One region of the Pseudomonas sp. NPDC077186 genome, then DNA from elsewhere that is predicted to be linked to it. Evidence: predicted binding sites of a transcription regulator. Region 1 holds the regulator's gene; the other holds the start of a gene.

Region 1 (7,165 bases):
GCCCATCACGTGGATCAGGCCCATCACCGCGCCGATGATGCCGATGGTCGGCGCGTAGCCGCCCATGCTCTCGAACACCTTGGCCGCCTGGATATCGCGCGCCTCCTGGGTATACAGATCGACCTCGAGGATGCTGCGGATGGATTCCGGCTCGGCGCCGTCGACCAGCAGCTGCAGGCCCTTGCGCGCATAGGGGTCGGGCTCGGCGTCGGCCACCGCCTCGAGACCGAGCAGGCCTTCCTTGCGCGCCACCATGCTCCAGCCGACCACGCGGTTGATGCCGCCGACCAGGTCGATGCGCGGCGGGAAGAAGATCCAGCGCTGGATGGCCATGGCGCGCTTGAATACGCTGACCGGCGCCTGCAGGAAGGCCGCGCCGAGGGTGCCGCCGATCACGATCAGCGCCGCCGGGCCGTTGAGCAGCGCGCCGGCGTGGCCGCCCTCCAGGTAGTTGCCGCCGAGAATAGCGACGAACGCCAGAATGACGCCGATCAGGCTCAGTACATCCATGCGCACGCGCCCGTGTGAGGGTTCATTACAAGCAGGCCTCGGTCAGGTGCCGGCCGATCTCGTCGAGGCCGTAGACCGCGTCGGCCAGGTTGGCCTTGACCACCGCCATGGGCATGCCGTAGATCACGCAGCTGGCCTCGTCCTGCGCCCACACCTGGCTGCCGCCCTGCTTAAGCAGGCGCGCGCCTTCGCGGCCGTCGGCGCCCATGCCGGTGAGCACCACGGCCAGCACCTTGTCGCCATAGGACTTGGCCGCCGAGCCGAAGGTGATATCGACGCAGGGCTTGTAGTTCAGGCGCTCGTCGCCGGGCAGGATCTTCACCGCGCCACGCGCGTCGACCATCATCTGCTTGCCGCCGGGGGCCAGCAGGGCCAGGCCGGGACGCAGCAGGTCGCCGTCCTCGGCCTCCTTGACCTGGATGCGGCAGAGCTTGTCCAGACGCTCGGCGAAGGCCTTGGTGAAGGCCGCGGGCATGTGCTGGACCAGCACCAGCGGCGCCGGGAAATTGGCCGGCAGTTGGGTCAGCACCCGCTGCAGGGCCACCGGGCCGCCGGTGGAGGTGCCGATGGCCACCAGCCTGTAGGCCTTGCGCTTGGGCGCCGCGGAACCGGCACCAGGCGCCGCCGCCGGGATCGCCGGGCGCGGTTGCAGGGTGGCCGGGCGCACCGTGGTCGCCGCCGGCCGGCTGCCCGGCGCAGGCGCAGGACTGGCCGCGGCCGGCGCCGGAGCGACCGCGGCCGAACTAAAACGGCGGTTGCTGCGGGCGATACTGTGCACCTTCTCGCACAGCAGCTGCTTGACCTTCTCCGGGTTGCGCGAGATGTCCTCGAAATTCTTCGGCAGAAAATCCACTGCACCGGCGTCCAGGGCGTCGAGGGTGACACGAGCGCCTTCGTGGGTCAGCGAGGAGAACATCAGCACCGGCGTCGGACAGCGCTGCATGATGTTCCGCACCGCGGTGATGCCATCCATCATCGGCATCTCGTAATCCATGGTGATCACGTCGGGCTTGAGCGCCAGCGCCTGGTCGATGGCCTCGCGGCCATTGGTGGCGGTGCCCACCACCTGGATATTGGGGTCGGCAGACAGAATTTCCGAAACGCGCCGGCGGAAGAAGCCGGAGTCGTCCACCACCAATACCTTGACTGCCATACACACTCCTAGACGGCGCCGGCCATGCCCGCGCCGCAACCATCAGAAACGTCGAGCGTAGCGCTTGAGCATGCTCGGGACGTCGAGAATCAGGGCGATGCGCCCATCGCCGGTGATCGTGGCGCCGGACATGCCAGGCGTGCCCTGGAGCATCTTGCCCAGTGGCTTGATTACCACTTCTTCCTGCCCGACCAATTGATCGACGACAAAGCCGATGCGCTGGCTACCCACGGTGAGGATCACCACATGGCCCTCGCGCTGGCCCTCGTGGAAGGCCTGTGGCACCAGCCAGCGCTTGAGGTAGAACAGCGGCAGCGCCTTGTCGCGGACGATCACCACCTCCTGGCCGTCGACCACGTTGGTGCGCGACAGGTCGAGGTGGAAGATCTCGTTGACGTTGACCAGCGGGAAGGCGAAGGCCTGGTTCTGCAGCATCACCATCAAGGTCGGCATGATCGCCAGGGTCAGCGGCACCTTGATGATGATCTTCGAGCCCGCGCCCTTCTGCGAGAACACGTTGACCGTGCCGTTGAGCTGGGAAATCTTGGTCTTGACCACGTCCATGCCGACGCCGCGGCCGGACACGTCGGAAATCTCGGTCTTGGTCGAGAAACCCGGGGCGAAGATCAGGTTGTAGCACTCGAACTCGTTCAGGCGGTCGGCCGCATCCTTGTCCAGCAGGCCCTTCTCCACCGCCTTGGCGCGCAGCACGTCGGCGTCCATGCCCTTGCCGTCGTCGGTGATCGACAAGAGGATGTGGTCGCCCTCCTGCTCGGCGGACAGCACCACCCGCCCGCCGCGCGGCTTGCCGGCCTTCTCACGCTCTTCCGGGGTCTCCACGCCGTGATCGACGGCGTTGCGCACCAGGTGCACCAGCGGGTCGGCCAGGGCCTCGACCAGGTTCTTGTCGAGGTCGGTTTCCTCGCCCACCAGCTCGAGGTTGATTTCCTTCTTCAGGTTGCGCGCCAGGTCGCGTACCAGGCGCGGGAAGCGACCGAAGACCTTCTTGATCGGCTGCATGCGGGTCTTCATCACCGCGGTCTGCAGGTCGGCGGTGACCACGTCGAGGTTGGACACCGCCTTGGACATGGCCTCGTCGCCGCTGTTGAGGCCCAGGCGCACCAGGCGGTTACGCACCAGCACCAGCTCGCCGACCATGTTCATGATCTCGTCCAGGCGCGCGGTATCGACCCGCACCGTGGTTTCCGCCTCGCTGGCCGCCGGCGCCTTGTCCGCCGCGGGCGCCGGAGCTGCAGGCGGGCGGGGTGCGGCCGGTTCGGCCTTGGCCGCCGGTTTCGCCGCGGCAGGCGGCTTGGCCACCGGCGCGGCCGGCGCCTCGCTGGGTGGCACGAACTTGCCCTTGCCGTGCAACTGGTCGAGCAGGGATTCGAATTCGTCGTCGGTGATTTCGTCGCTGGCCGGCGTCACCGGGGCGACCGCCGTCGCGGCCGGAGCCGGCGCTTCGACCGCACCGGCGAACTGGCCCTTGCCGTGCAGTTGATCGAGCAATGCCTCGAATTCGTCGTCGGTGATCTCGTCGCCGGCCGGCGCCGCGACGGCCGCGACCGCCACGGCCGCGCCGACGGAGCTCTCGGCCGCCACGGAGAACTGACCCTTGCCGTGCAGCTGGTCGAGCAGGGATTCGAACTCGTCGTCGGTGATCTCGTCGCTGGCCGCCACGCTGTCGCCGACCGGCGCTTCGCCGAGGGCATCGAGCAGCTGCTCGAACTCGCTGTCGGTGATATCGCCGGAGGCGGCGGCTGCGGGCTCGGCCTTCGGCGCGGCAGTCGGCGCCACGCTCGCGGGTTCGGCGCCAGCCGGCTCGGCCAGCCGCGACAGCGCCGCCAACAGCTCGGCCGAGGCCGGGGTCGGCTCGCTGCGCTCGCGCACCTGGCCGAACATACCGTTGACCGCATCCAGGGCTTCGAGCACCACGTCCATCAGCTCGGCGTCGACCCGGCGCTCACCCTTGCGCAGGATGTCGAAGACGTTCTCGGCGATATGACAGCACTCCACCAACTCGTTGAGCTGGAGGAACCCCGCCCCGCCCTTGACGGTATGGAAACCGCGGAAAATGGCGTTGAGCAGGTTCATGTCGTCCGGGCGGCTTTCCAGCTCGACCAACTGTTCGGACAACTGTTCGAGGATCTCGCCGGCCTCTACCAGGAAGTCCTGGAGGATTTCTTCATCGGCGCCGAAGCTCATAGGGGGAACTCCTTAGAATCCTAGACTGGACAGCAGGTCGTCGACATCGTCCTGACTGGAGGCGACGTCATCACGCTTATCGGCATGAATCTGCGGACCTTCACCCCGAGATGGCTCTTTTAATTGTTCCTGTTCGGCACGCAGCTGTTCATGGTCGTGCTGGATGCCGGCGAAACGGTCGACCTGACTGGCCATCAGCACCAGTTTGAGCAGGTTGCTTTCCACCTCGGTGACCAGCTGGGTGACGCGCTTGATCACCTGCCCGGTGAGGTCCTGGTAGTCCTGCGCCAGCAAAATGTCGTTGAGGTGGCCGGACAGCTTGCTGCTGTCGCGCTCGCTGCGGGCGAGGAACAGCTCGATGCGCTTGGCCAGCTCGCGAAAGCCCTCGGCGCCCATCTCGCGGCGCATGAAGCGGCCCCATTCGGCGCTCAGGCTCTGCGCTTCGTCGCTCAAGTCGTTGACCAGCGGCGCGCTCTGCTCGACCAGGTCCATGGTGCGATTGGCCGCCTTCTCGGTCATGGTGACCACGTAATTCAGGCGTTCGGTGGCATCGGCGATCTGCGACAGCTCCTGGGCATGCGGCATGCGCGGATCGAGTTGGAAGTTGACGATGGCGTTGTGCAGCTCGCGGGTCAGCTTGCCGACCTCGTGGTACAGGCCGCGGTCGCGGACCTTGTTGAGCTCGTTGATCAGTTGCACCGCGGCGCCGAAGTTGCCTCTTTCCAGGCTGTCGACCAATTCGCGGGCGTTGCTTTTCAGGGTCGACTCGAGGTCGCCCAGCGTGGAGTCATCGTGTTCCATAGCACCCTCGCGGCCGACATCAGCCGTTGACCCGCTCGAAGATCTTCTCGATCTTTTCCTTCAGCACCTGGGCGGTGAAGGGTTTGACCACATAGCCGTTCACGCCGGCCTGGGCCGCCTCGATGATCTGATCGCGCTTGGCCTCGGCGGTGACCATCAGCACCGGCAGGTGCTTGAGGCGCTCGTCGGCGCGCACCGCACGCAGCAGGTCGATACCGGTCATGCCGGGCATGTTCCAGTCGGTCACCAGGAAGTCGAAACTGCCGCTCTGCAGCATGGGCAGCGCCGAGGTGCCATCGTCGGCCTCCGCGGTGTTGGTGAAACCCAAATCACGCAAGAGGTTCTTGATGATCCGTCGCATCGTCGAGAAATCGTCAACGATGAGGATTTTCATGTTCTTGTCCAAGTCGACCTCCGTACAGTCCCAAACACGCTCTTCAGTGGAGCGCGCCCTTCAATCGTGAAACCGGCCCAGCCTTCAGCGGGCGCGCCACTCGCCCAGGCGCGCACGCAGACGCGCGGCGCACTGGCTGTGCAACTGGCTGACGCGCGACTCGCTGACCCCCAGCACTTCGCCGATTTCCTTCAAGTTCAGTTCTTCATCGTAATACAGCGCCAGCACCAGGCGTTCGCGCTCCGGCAAGCCGGCGATGGCCTCGGCCAAGGCCGCCTGGAAGCGTTCGTCTTCGAGGTCCCGCGAAGGTTCGAGGTGGGTGTGCCCGGCGTCTTCGTGCAGCCCGCCATGCTCGCCGTCCTGCACCAGGTCGTCGAAGCTGAACAGGCGGCTGCCCAAAGTGTCGCCAAGGATGCCGTAGTAATCCTCCAGACTCAATTGGAGTTCGGCCGCAACCTCCTGATCTTTAGCGTCGCGCCCGGTTCTCGCTTCCACCGCGCGGATCGCGTCGCTGACCATGCGGCTGTTGCGGTGCACCGAACGCGGCGCCCAGTCGCCCTTGCGCACTTCGTCGAGCATGGAGCCGCGGATGCGGATGCCGGCGAAGGTTTCGAAGCTGGCACCCTTGCTGGAATCGTATTTTTTAGAGGCTTCGAGCAGGCCGATCATGCCGGCCTGGATCAGGTCGTCGACCTGCACGCTGGCCGGCAAACGGGCCAGCAGGTGATAGGCGATACGTTTGACCAGGGGCGCATAGCGCTCGATCAACTGGTGCTGCGAATCCTGCGCCTGCGCCTTGTTGTACATACGAAGTCCAGAAGCTGCTGTCATACGGCACTGTCTGCCGTCGGTTGCTGCACCAGACGCTCGACGAAAAACTCCAGATGGCCGCGGGGGTTGGCCGGCAGCGGCCAGGTATCGACCTTCTGGGCTATCGCCTTGAACGCCAGGGCGCACTTGGATCGTGGGAAGGCTTCGTAGACCGCGCGCTGCTTCTGCACGGCCTTGCGCACGCACTCGTCGTAGGGCACGGCGCCGACGTACTGCAGGGCGACGTCGAGGAAGCGATCAGTCACCTTGGTCAGCTTAGCAAAGAGGTTGCGCCCTTCCTGCGGGCTGTGGGCCATGTTGGCCAGGACGCGGAAGCGACTGATGCCGTGGTCGCGGTTGAGCAGCTTGATCAGCGCATAGGCGTCGGTGATCGAGGTCGGCTCGTCGCACACCACCACCAGGATCTCCTGGGCGGCGCGGACGAAGCTGACCACCGCATCGCCGATGCCGGCGGCGGTGTCAATCACCAGCACGTCGAGGTTCTCGCTGATATCGCTGAACGCCTGGATCAGCCCGGCGTGCTGCATCGGCGAGAGGTTGACCATGCTCTGCGTGCCGGACGCCGCCGGCACGATGCGGATGCCGCCCGGCCCCTGCAGCAGCACGTCGCGCAGATCGCACTCGCCGCTGATCACATCGGCCAGGGTGCGCTTGGGCGCCAGCCCCAGCAGAACGTCGACGTTGGCCAGGCCGAGGTCGGCGTCCATCAGCATCACCCGCCGGCCGAGATCGGCCAGGGCCATGGACAGATTCACCGACACATTGGTCTTGCCGACGCCACCCTTGCCGCCGGTCACCGCGATCACCTGTACGGGATGCATACCCATGTTTTCTTCACACCTTGTCTAACTTCGACTTGGCCATCCGGCCGTTCACTCCGGCGACGGCGTCGCCCGAGGGTGCAACATTCTCTTCTCGCCGCGTCAGCCGGCGCGCCGCGTCGGGCTGTGGTAGAGCCCGGCGAACAGCTGCGCCATGGCGTCCTCGCTCGGCTCCTCGGCGGCCTGCAGGCCCACCGCGCGGCTGACCAGCTGGTGGCTGCGCGGCACCTGCAGATCGTCCGGAATCCGCGGGCCGTCGGCGACATAGGCTACCGGCAGATGCTGGCTTATAGCCAGACCTAAAGCCTCGCCCAGGCTGGCGGCTTCGTCCAGCTTGGTCAGTATGCAGCCTGCCAGGCCGCAGCGCTTGTAACTATGGTAGGCGGCCTTGAGCACTTGGCTCTGGCTGGTGGCCGCCAGTACCAGGTAATTCTTCGCCTGCAGGCCGCG
Region 2 (7,165 bases), 1.2 Mb from region 1:
AAGCTGCGAGCAGCAGTTTTGCAATCACCGCCTTGCTATAGTCGCGCCACTTTTCTCCCTGGAGGTGCTCGATGCGCACGCAATCCCGCGTTATCGCCGGCGTTCTCGCCGTCGCCCTGTTCACCCAGCTGACCGCCTGCGGCACCCTGTTCTACCCGGACCGTCGCGGCCAGATCGAAGGCAAGATCGACCCGGCGGTCGCCGCCATGGACGCCATCGGCATCCTGTTCTTCGTCATTCCCGGGCTGATCGCCTTCGCCATCGACTTCGCCACCGGCGCCATCTACCTGCCCGGCGGCCAGACCGCCCAGCTCGACCCGCAGCAGCTCAAGCAGCTGGTGGATGCCGAGGGCAAGCTCGACCAGGCCGGCCTCAAGGCGCTGATCGAGCGCAGCACCGGTCACCAGTTGCCGCTGGACGATCCGCGCCTGATCCGCCATAGCGGCAGCGCCGAGCAGCTGGCCGCCTTCGGCCTACGCCCGGCGGCCTGACCCGCCCATGCAGATCCAGCGCCACCACGCCCGGCTGATGCGCCTGGCCACCGCCGCGGCGCTGGCGGTGGCGTTGAGCCTGGTGCTGGCCAAGGCGATCGCCTGGTGGCTGAGCGGCTCGGTCAGCCTGCTGGCCGGGCTCACCGACTCGCTGCTCGATAGCGCCGCCTCGCTGATCAACCTGGTGGCGGTGCACTTCGCCCTGCAGCCGGCCGACGAGGATCACCGCTACGGCCACGGCAAGGCCGAAGCCCTGGCCGGCCTCGGCCAGTCGCTGTTCATCGGCATCAGCGCCGTGCTGGTGGGGATTCAGGGCGTGCAGCGCCTGCTCGCGCCGCAGCCGTTGGCGGCCGAGGGCCTGGGCATCGCGGTGATGCTGCTGTCGCTGGCGCTGACCGTCGCCCTGCTGCTGTTCCAGCGCCACGTGGTACGCCAGACCGGCTCCACCGCGATCCACGCCGACTCGCTGCACTACCGCTCGGACATCCTGCTCAACGGCAGCATCCTGCTGGCCCTGCTGCTGGCCAGCTTCGGCTGGCAGCAGGGCGACGCGCTGTTCGCCGTCGGCATCGCCTGCTACATCTTCTGGAGCGCCGTGAGCATCGTCCGCGAAGCGGTGGCGGTGCTGATGGACCAGGAACTGCCGCCGGAGATCAGCGCGCGCATGCATGAGCTGACCTGCGCGGTGCCCGGCGTACTCGGCGCCCACGACCTGCGCACGCGCATCTCCGGCACCCGCTGGTTCGTCCAGTTGCACCTGGAACTACCCGGCGAGATCAGCCTGTCCCAGGCCCACGCCCACTGCGTGGCGGTGGAGGCGGCGATCCGCAGCGAATTCCCGCGCGCCGAGGTGCTGGTGCACGCCGACCCGCCGGAAGTGGTCGAGCGCTGAGGCTGCGCCCGCCACCATGAGCGGCTGATGCGCGCGGCGCCCACCTGCGAACGCGACTCGCCTTATTGCGCGACCAATAAAAAAGGGGCCTTGCGGCCCCCTCGGGGAATCTGTCCGGTGCTGGCGGTGTTGTCGCCGCTTTCGTCGCCCGCCTGGTTGGGCAGTGCGGACCCGGGTGCCGCGGCGATCCGGTGGGATCGGCGGCTCCGGCTCGCCTGGTTGGGCAAGGCCGGTGGGACTTGTCGTCCGGGCCGTGAAACTGAGAGAAAGCTTACGCCCGCAGCGCCGAAGAAAGATTGCTAACATTGCTCAATAACCCACCACTTGCGCAATTTTTAACTAAGCGTGCATGATTGAAAGCAATAAAATTAGAAAGCGAGCAAAAAGTGGACAAACTCGACCGCTACGACCTCAACATTCTCGCCGAATTGCAGCGCGACGCCGGCCTGTCCAACCAGGAGCTGGCCGAACGCATCGGCCTGTCGCCCTCGCCCTGCTCGCGGCGGGTCAAGCAGCTGGAGGACGACGGCTACATCCTCGGCCAGGTCGCCCTGCTCGATCGCAAGAAGCTTGGCCTGAGCCTGACCGCCTACGTGCTGATCGGCATGGACCGCCACACCCCGGAGCGCTTCGAGCATTTCCAGGAACAGATCCGCAAGTGCCCGGAGGTGCTCGAATGCTGCCTGGTCACCGGGATGGACGCCGACTACCAGCTCAAGGTGGTGGTGCCGGACATGGATCACTACCAGAAGCTGCTGCTCGGCACCCTGACCCGCATCGACGGCGTCTCCAGCGTGCGCTCCAGCTTCGTCCTGCAGCAGATCCTCTCCAGCACCCAGCTGCCGCTGCAGCACCTGCGCGACTGAAGGTCGCAGGCCCAGCGCGGCAATGCCGCAGGGCGGATCGGGGCGCGTATAATCTGCGCCCCGCGTTTGCCGTCCGAACCACGAGGCCCCATGGAAACCGAACAATTCGAAGCCCTGATGATGTACGTGCTGGTCGGCGGGCTGATGCTGTTCATGTTCTTCATCATCTGGGACCTGGCGAAGAAGTCCAAGGCCGGCCGCCTGGGTACCGCCATCCTGTTCCTCGGCCTGGGCCTGTGCCTGTTCGCCTTCCTCGCCAAGCCGATCATCACCTACATCATCGAGACCGCCCGCGGCATTCACGGCTAGCCCCGTCCGCGGCGCGGCCTGCCCGAGACCAAGCTGCGCGCCCTCGGCGAATCGCACTCGCGCCAGCGCCTGGGCATCCGCCCCGAACTCTACGAGCTGTGGCTCGACGCGCTGCTGCTGACCGTCGGCGAGCACGACGAGGCGTGCGATGCGGATATTCGCCAGGCCTGGCGCGAGATGCTGAACAAGGGCATCGCGGTGATCAAGGCAGGTTACTGAAAACGGCGGCACCACCTCGTAGATGCGCCGTGCACACCGACACTCGGGGAAACTCTGCAACAGCCGTCATTCCCACGCAGGCGGGACAGCTGCTCTATCGCTGAACAGCGCTTGCGCTGGCCCGCAGGGGAATAATCCAGAGCCTGCGTAGTCCCTGGGCTCCCGCCTTCGCGGGGGTGACAATAAATGGCTTTCTCAGAACTTCCTTGGCACCGCTGCGCCCGACTTCCAAAAACGCAAAGGCCCGCCAGAGGGCGGGCCCGCCTGCACCGCGCCAGCGGCTAGACGCGGAACGCGCCGATCAGCTGCTTGAGCCGCGACACCAGTTCGCTCAGCTCGCGGCTGGCCTGCTCGGTCTGGCTGGCGCCGGCGGCGGTGCGTTCGCCGGCGTGGTTGATCTCGACGATGTTCTGGTCGATATCGTGCGCCACCGCGGTCTGCTGCTCGGCGGCGGCGGCGATCTGCTGGTTCTGGTCGACGATCATGCCCACCGCGCCGAGGATGTTCTCCAGCGCCTGCTGCACCTTGGCGGACTCGCTGACCGTGCCGTCGGCCATCTGGTGGCTGGCGTTCATCGCCTTGACCGCCGCGCCGACGCCGCCCTGCAGCTTGGCGATCATCGACTCGATTTCCTCGGTGGACTGCTGGGTGCGCTTGGCCAGGTTGCGCACCTCGTCGGCCACCACGGCGAAGCCGCGACCCTGTTCGCCGGCGCGCGCCGCCTCGATGGCGGCGTTGAGCGCCAGCAGGTTGGTCTGCTCGGCGATGCCCTTGATCACGTCGAGCACCTGGCTGATCGAGGCGCTGTCGCTGGCCAGCTGGTTGATCACCGCCACCGACTGGTCGATCTCGCCGGCCAGGCGCTGGATGGCGCCGACCTGGGTCTCGACCAGGGCGCGGCCGCTGACCGTTTCCTGGTTGACGCTCTGCGCGCTGCCCACCGCGGCGGCGGCGCTGCGCGCCACTTCCTGGGCGGTGGCGGACATCTGGTTCATCGCCGTGGCCACCTGTTCGATCTGCGCGCGCTGGCCGGCCACCGCCTGGTTGCTCTCGCCGGACACCAGTTCGACGCGGTCGGCCTGGCCCTCGACCTCGCCGACGGTGTGGCCGACCCGCTCGATCAGGTCGTGGATACGCACCACGGTCTGGTTGAACACCTGGCCCAATTCGCCCAGTTCGTCGCGGCTCTGCGCCTGGAAGCTGACGGTCATGTCGCCGGCGGCGACCTTGTCCATCACCTGGCCGAGGGTCTTCAGGGTGGTGCGGGTGGAGACGTAGAAGCCGGCGTAGAGATAGAGGATCAGCAGGAACACCACCACCAGGGCCGCTACCAGCAGCACCATCTGCGCGCGGTTGTCGTTGAGGCGCTCGCTCAGCTGGCTGTCGAGGAAGGCCAGCAGGCCGTCGTTGAAGGCGTGGGTCTTGGCCATCTGCTGGCTGACCTGGTCGTAGAACTGCGCCCAGGGCGTGTCCAGGCTGTCGGCGATGATCACCTGATCCTCGAACAGCACGGCGCTGTCCTTGAGGGTCTGGCGGCTGGCCTCGGCCAGGCTGCCCAGGCCGTTCTGCGCGGCGACGTTGCCGGCCAGCGCTTCCTGCAGGTTGAGGCCGTACTCGGCGTGCAGCTTCTCCAGTTGCAGCAGCAGGTCGTCGAACTTGGTGCTGGCCGCGGAGTTGAGGAAGCCCTGGCCCAGGGAGTAGGAGCCGATGGCTCGGCCCTGGCTGAGCACGTCGGTGACCTGCGGGGTGACGTTGGCGATCAGCTCGGTGATCTGCCGCACCTGGCGCTGCGGGTCCTGGCTGAGGCCGGCCTGGCTGGCCACCAGCTTGATGAACACCTGGGAGGCGCCGAGCAGCTTCTCGACTATCACCGTCTTGCTCTGCAACGAGGTCTCGGCCTCGGCGCTGTTCAGCGCGGCGAGCATCTCGTCGCGCTTGGCGACGAACTCGGCGGCCTGCTCGGCATCGCGCGCCACCGGCTCGAGGCCTTGCAGGCTGGCATCGAGCGCCTGCTGCAACTGCCTGATGCGCCCCTCCAGATCGCCGGCCTGACCGGACTGGCCGATCATCGCGTTGATCTGCACCAGGTCGTTGAGGCTCTCCAGATCGCGGCGCAACTGCAGGCTGTCGCCGAGCAGCTCGAGGCTTTCCAGCGCGCTCTGGGTGCCGACGAACTGGCGATAGGAGTCGCGCACCAGGTAGAAGTTGGTGACCAGCATGGGCAGGAAGAACAGCACGCTGATCAGGCTGAACTTCATGCCGAAGCTGAGGCGATTCATCAGCGCGATGGCCGGATACAACACGGTCTTCACTAGACGTCTCCAGTTGCCATTATTGTTATGAGTGTTGCCTGGACCGTCGCCGAGCCTCTCATGGGCTGACGGCCACATCCTGTGCAGCCCGATCTGTATGTGGGTAGGCGCCGTCTCTACAGGCAGGTAGTGAGACGGACATCACGAAAACAGGATCGACTACGGCCTCCTATATACCCGTTATCGACGCCGATCTCTGTAACTTAAGGTTAAGCGTCTGTCCCTGGGGAAACTCTGAAATAGCCGTCATTCCCGCGCAGGCGGGAATCCAGAACCTGCGTAGTCCCTGGGCTCCCGCCTTCGCGGGAGTGACGATAAATGGCTTTTTCAGAACATATCTAGAGGTCAGGCGCGTAATCCAGGCTGCGGATGGGTCAAGTGTCGAACGCCGTGCAGGAGCGGCGGGCGCGATCCGATGTCTTCGCGAAATTCGCGGCTGAAGCCCTACAGAAGCCCGAGCGAGCAATCGACAGGTAAGTAGACACAACCCTATCCAAGGCCGGCCGGCAGCGCTCAGACCAGCAGCACCCACAGGGCGTAGCCGGCGTACCAGACCACCGCGGCGCGGATCAGCAGTTGCCAGAGCTGATCCAGGGTGTCGACGCCCGCCTCGCCCAGCACCGGTTCCGGCATTTCCCCGGCGGCCCGGCCGGCCTTGATCACCAGCTGCGCCGCGGAAATGTCCCAGCTGAGCAGCTCGTGCAGCAAGGCGCGGCTGACCGCGACGAAATTGCCGACCAGGGCGAAGCTCGAGGCCAGCACCCGCGCCGGCAGCCAGTCGAAGGCGTGGCGCAGTTGCACCGCACGCTCGCGCAGCCCCGCCTGCTCGGCATGTTCGGCGCAGAGCGCCAGCAGGCGATAGGCCAGGGCGGCCATGGGGCCGAGCAGCAGGTACCAGAAGATCACCGCGAAGAAACTCTGGTAGGCCTGCCACAGCAGATGCCCCTGCACCTGCTGCAACAGTTCGGTGCCCTCCTCCGGTTGCAGCGCCAGGTCACGCTCCACCACGTGGTAGGCCGCCTGCCCGTCGCCGCGGCGCCAGGCGTCGCGAAACGGTCCCAGCCCGGCCAGCAGATCGCCCCGTCCCAGGCTGTAGATCAGCACCAGCAGGTGCACCGGCAGCGCCAGCCAGCCGTAGGCCAGCGGTTCGAGCACCAGCAGCAGCAGGCCCAGCGCCAGCACGGGCAGCAGCACCAGCGCCGCCAGGCACAACCAGGGCGCCTGCTGCAGGCTGCCCTGCTGCAGGCGCTGCAACTGGGCCAGCCAGGGGCCGTCCTGCTGGATACGCAGGCGCCAGGCGGAAAACTTCTCGACCCACAGCACCAGCAAAATCACCAGAAAACTCATCGTACTTCTCCTTTAATCCTTGAGCGCGGCGTGCAGGCGCGACCAGTCGAAGGCCGGCCCCGGGTCGGTCTTGCGCCCGGGGGCGATATCGCTGTGGCCGCGAATGCGCTGCGCCGACAGCGCCGGGTAGGCGGTCAGCAACTGGCGCGTCAGCTCGCCCAGACAGGCATATTGGGCATCGGTGTAGGGCTGCTCGTCGGTGCCTTCCAGCTCCACGCCGAGGGAAAAATCGTTGCAGTTGTCGCGCCCGTCGAAGCAGGACTGCCCGGCATGCCAGGCGCGGTCCAGGCAGGAGACGAACTGGGTCAGCGCACCGTCGCGCTCGATGAAGAAATGCGCGGAGACCCGCAGCGTGGCGATCTCGGCATAGAAGGGATGCTCGTCCAGCGGCAGGCGGTTCTGGAAGAACGCCTGCACCTTGCCGGTGCCGAACTGCCCGGGCGGCAGGCTGATGTTATGCACCACCAGCAGCGATACCTCGCCGCTTGGCCGCGCATTGAAATTCGGCGAGGGGCAGTGGCCAATGCCCTGGAACCAGCCGGTGGAGGGGTCAAGCTGCATGAGGCGCTCCTGAACGAGGCCCCACTCTAGAGCAGCCGGCCGCAACGGCCAAGGGCGCGCAAGGATTGGAAAAGATTCGACCCGTAAATCGAGCACGCCGCTTCATAGCCCAACATCGACTCACGCCGCGTCCACATCAGCGGGGAGCGTTGCCTCCCGCGTTGGGCT

Evidence for each region. Region 1 encodes FliA, which starts transcription of late flagellar genes. Its sites were predicted from a motif close to CTAAAGTTTNNNNNNNNNNNGCCGNTAA; they were not measured.
Region 2: a site for FliA is predicted at 5,270-5,297, ahead of ACIGKL_RS07835 (methyl-accepting chemotaxis protein). Genes of this name have one in related genera too.

The regions. Positions count from the first base shown of each region.
Region 1 covers NZ_JBITWE010000001.1:476,138-483,302, forward strand. The annotation lists gene ACIGKL_RS02200 (flagellar motor protein) at 1-510, opposite strand, end outside; gene ACIGKL_RS02205 (chemotaxis response regulator protein-glutamate methylesterase) at 536-1,663, opposite strand; gene ACIGKL_RS02210 (chemotaxis protein CheA) at 1,706-3,868, opposite strand; gene ACIGKL_RS02215 (protein phosphatase CheZ) at 3,881-4,669, opposite strand; gene ACIGKL_RS02220 (chemotaxis response regulator CheY) at 4,689-5,063, opposite strand; gene fliA (RNA polymerase sigma factor FliA) at 5,148-5,894, opposite strand; gene fleN (flagellar synthesis regulator FleN) at 5,891-6,721, opposite strand; gene flhF (flagellar biosynthesis protein FlhF) at 6,818-7,165, opposite strand, start outside.
Region 2 covers NZ_JBITWE010000001.1:1,658,187-1,665,351, forward strand. The annotation lists gene ACIGKL_RS07810 (polyribonucleotide nucleotidyltransferase) at 72-491, shown strand; gene ACIGKL_RS07815 (cation diffusion facilitator family transporter) at 499-1,383, shown strand; gene ACIGKL_RS07820 (Lrp/AsnC family transcriptional regulator) at 1,770-2,249, shown strand; gene ACIGKL_RS07825 (DUF2788 domain-containing protein) at 2,340-2,558, shown strand; partial or broken gene ACIGKL_RS07830 (globin) at 2,571-2,777, shown strand; gene ACIGKL_RS07835 (methyl-accepting chemotaxis protein) at 3,059-5,089, opposite strand; gene ampE (regulatory signaling modulator protein AmpE) at 5,603-6,436, opposite strand; gene ampD (1,6-anhydro-N-acetylmuramyl-L-alanine amidase AmpD) at 6,449-6,997, opposite strand.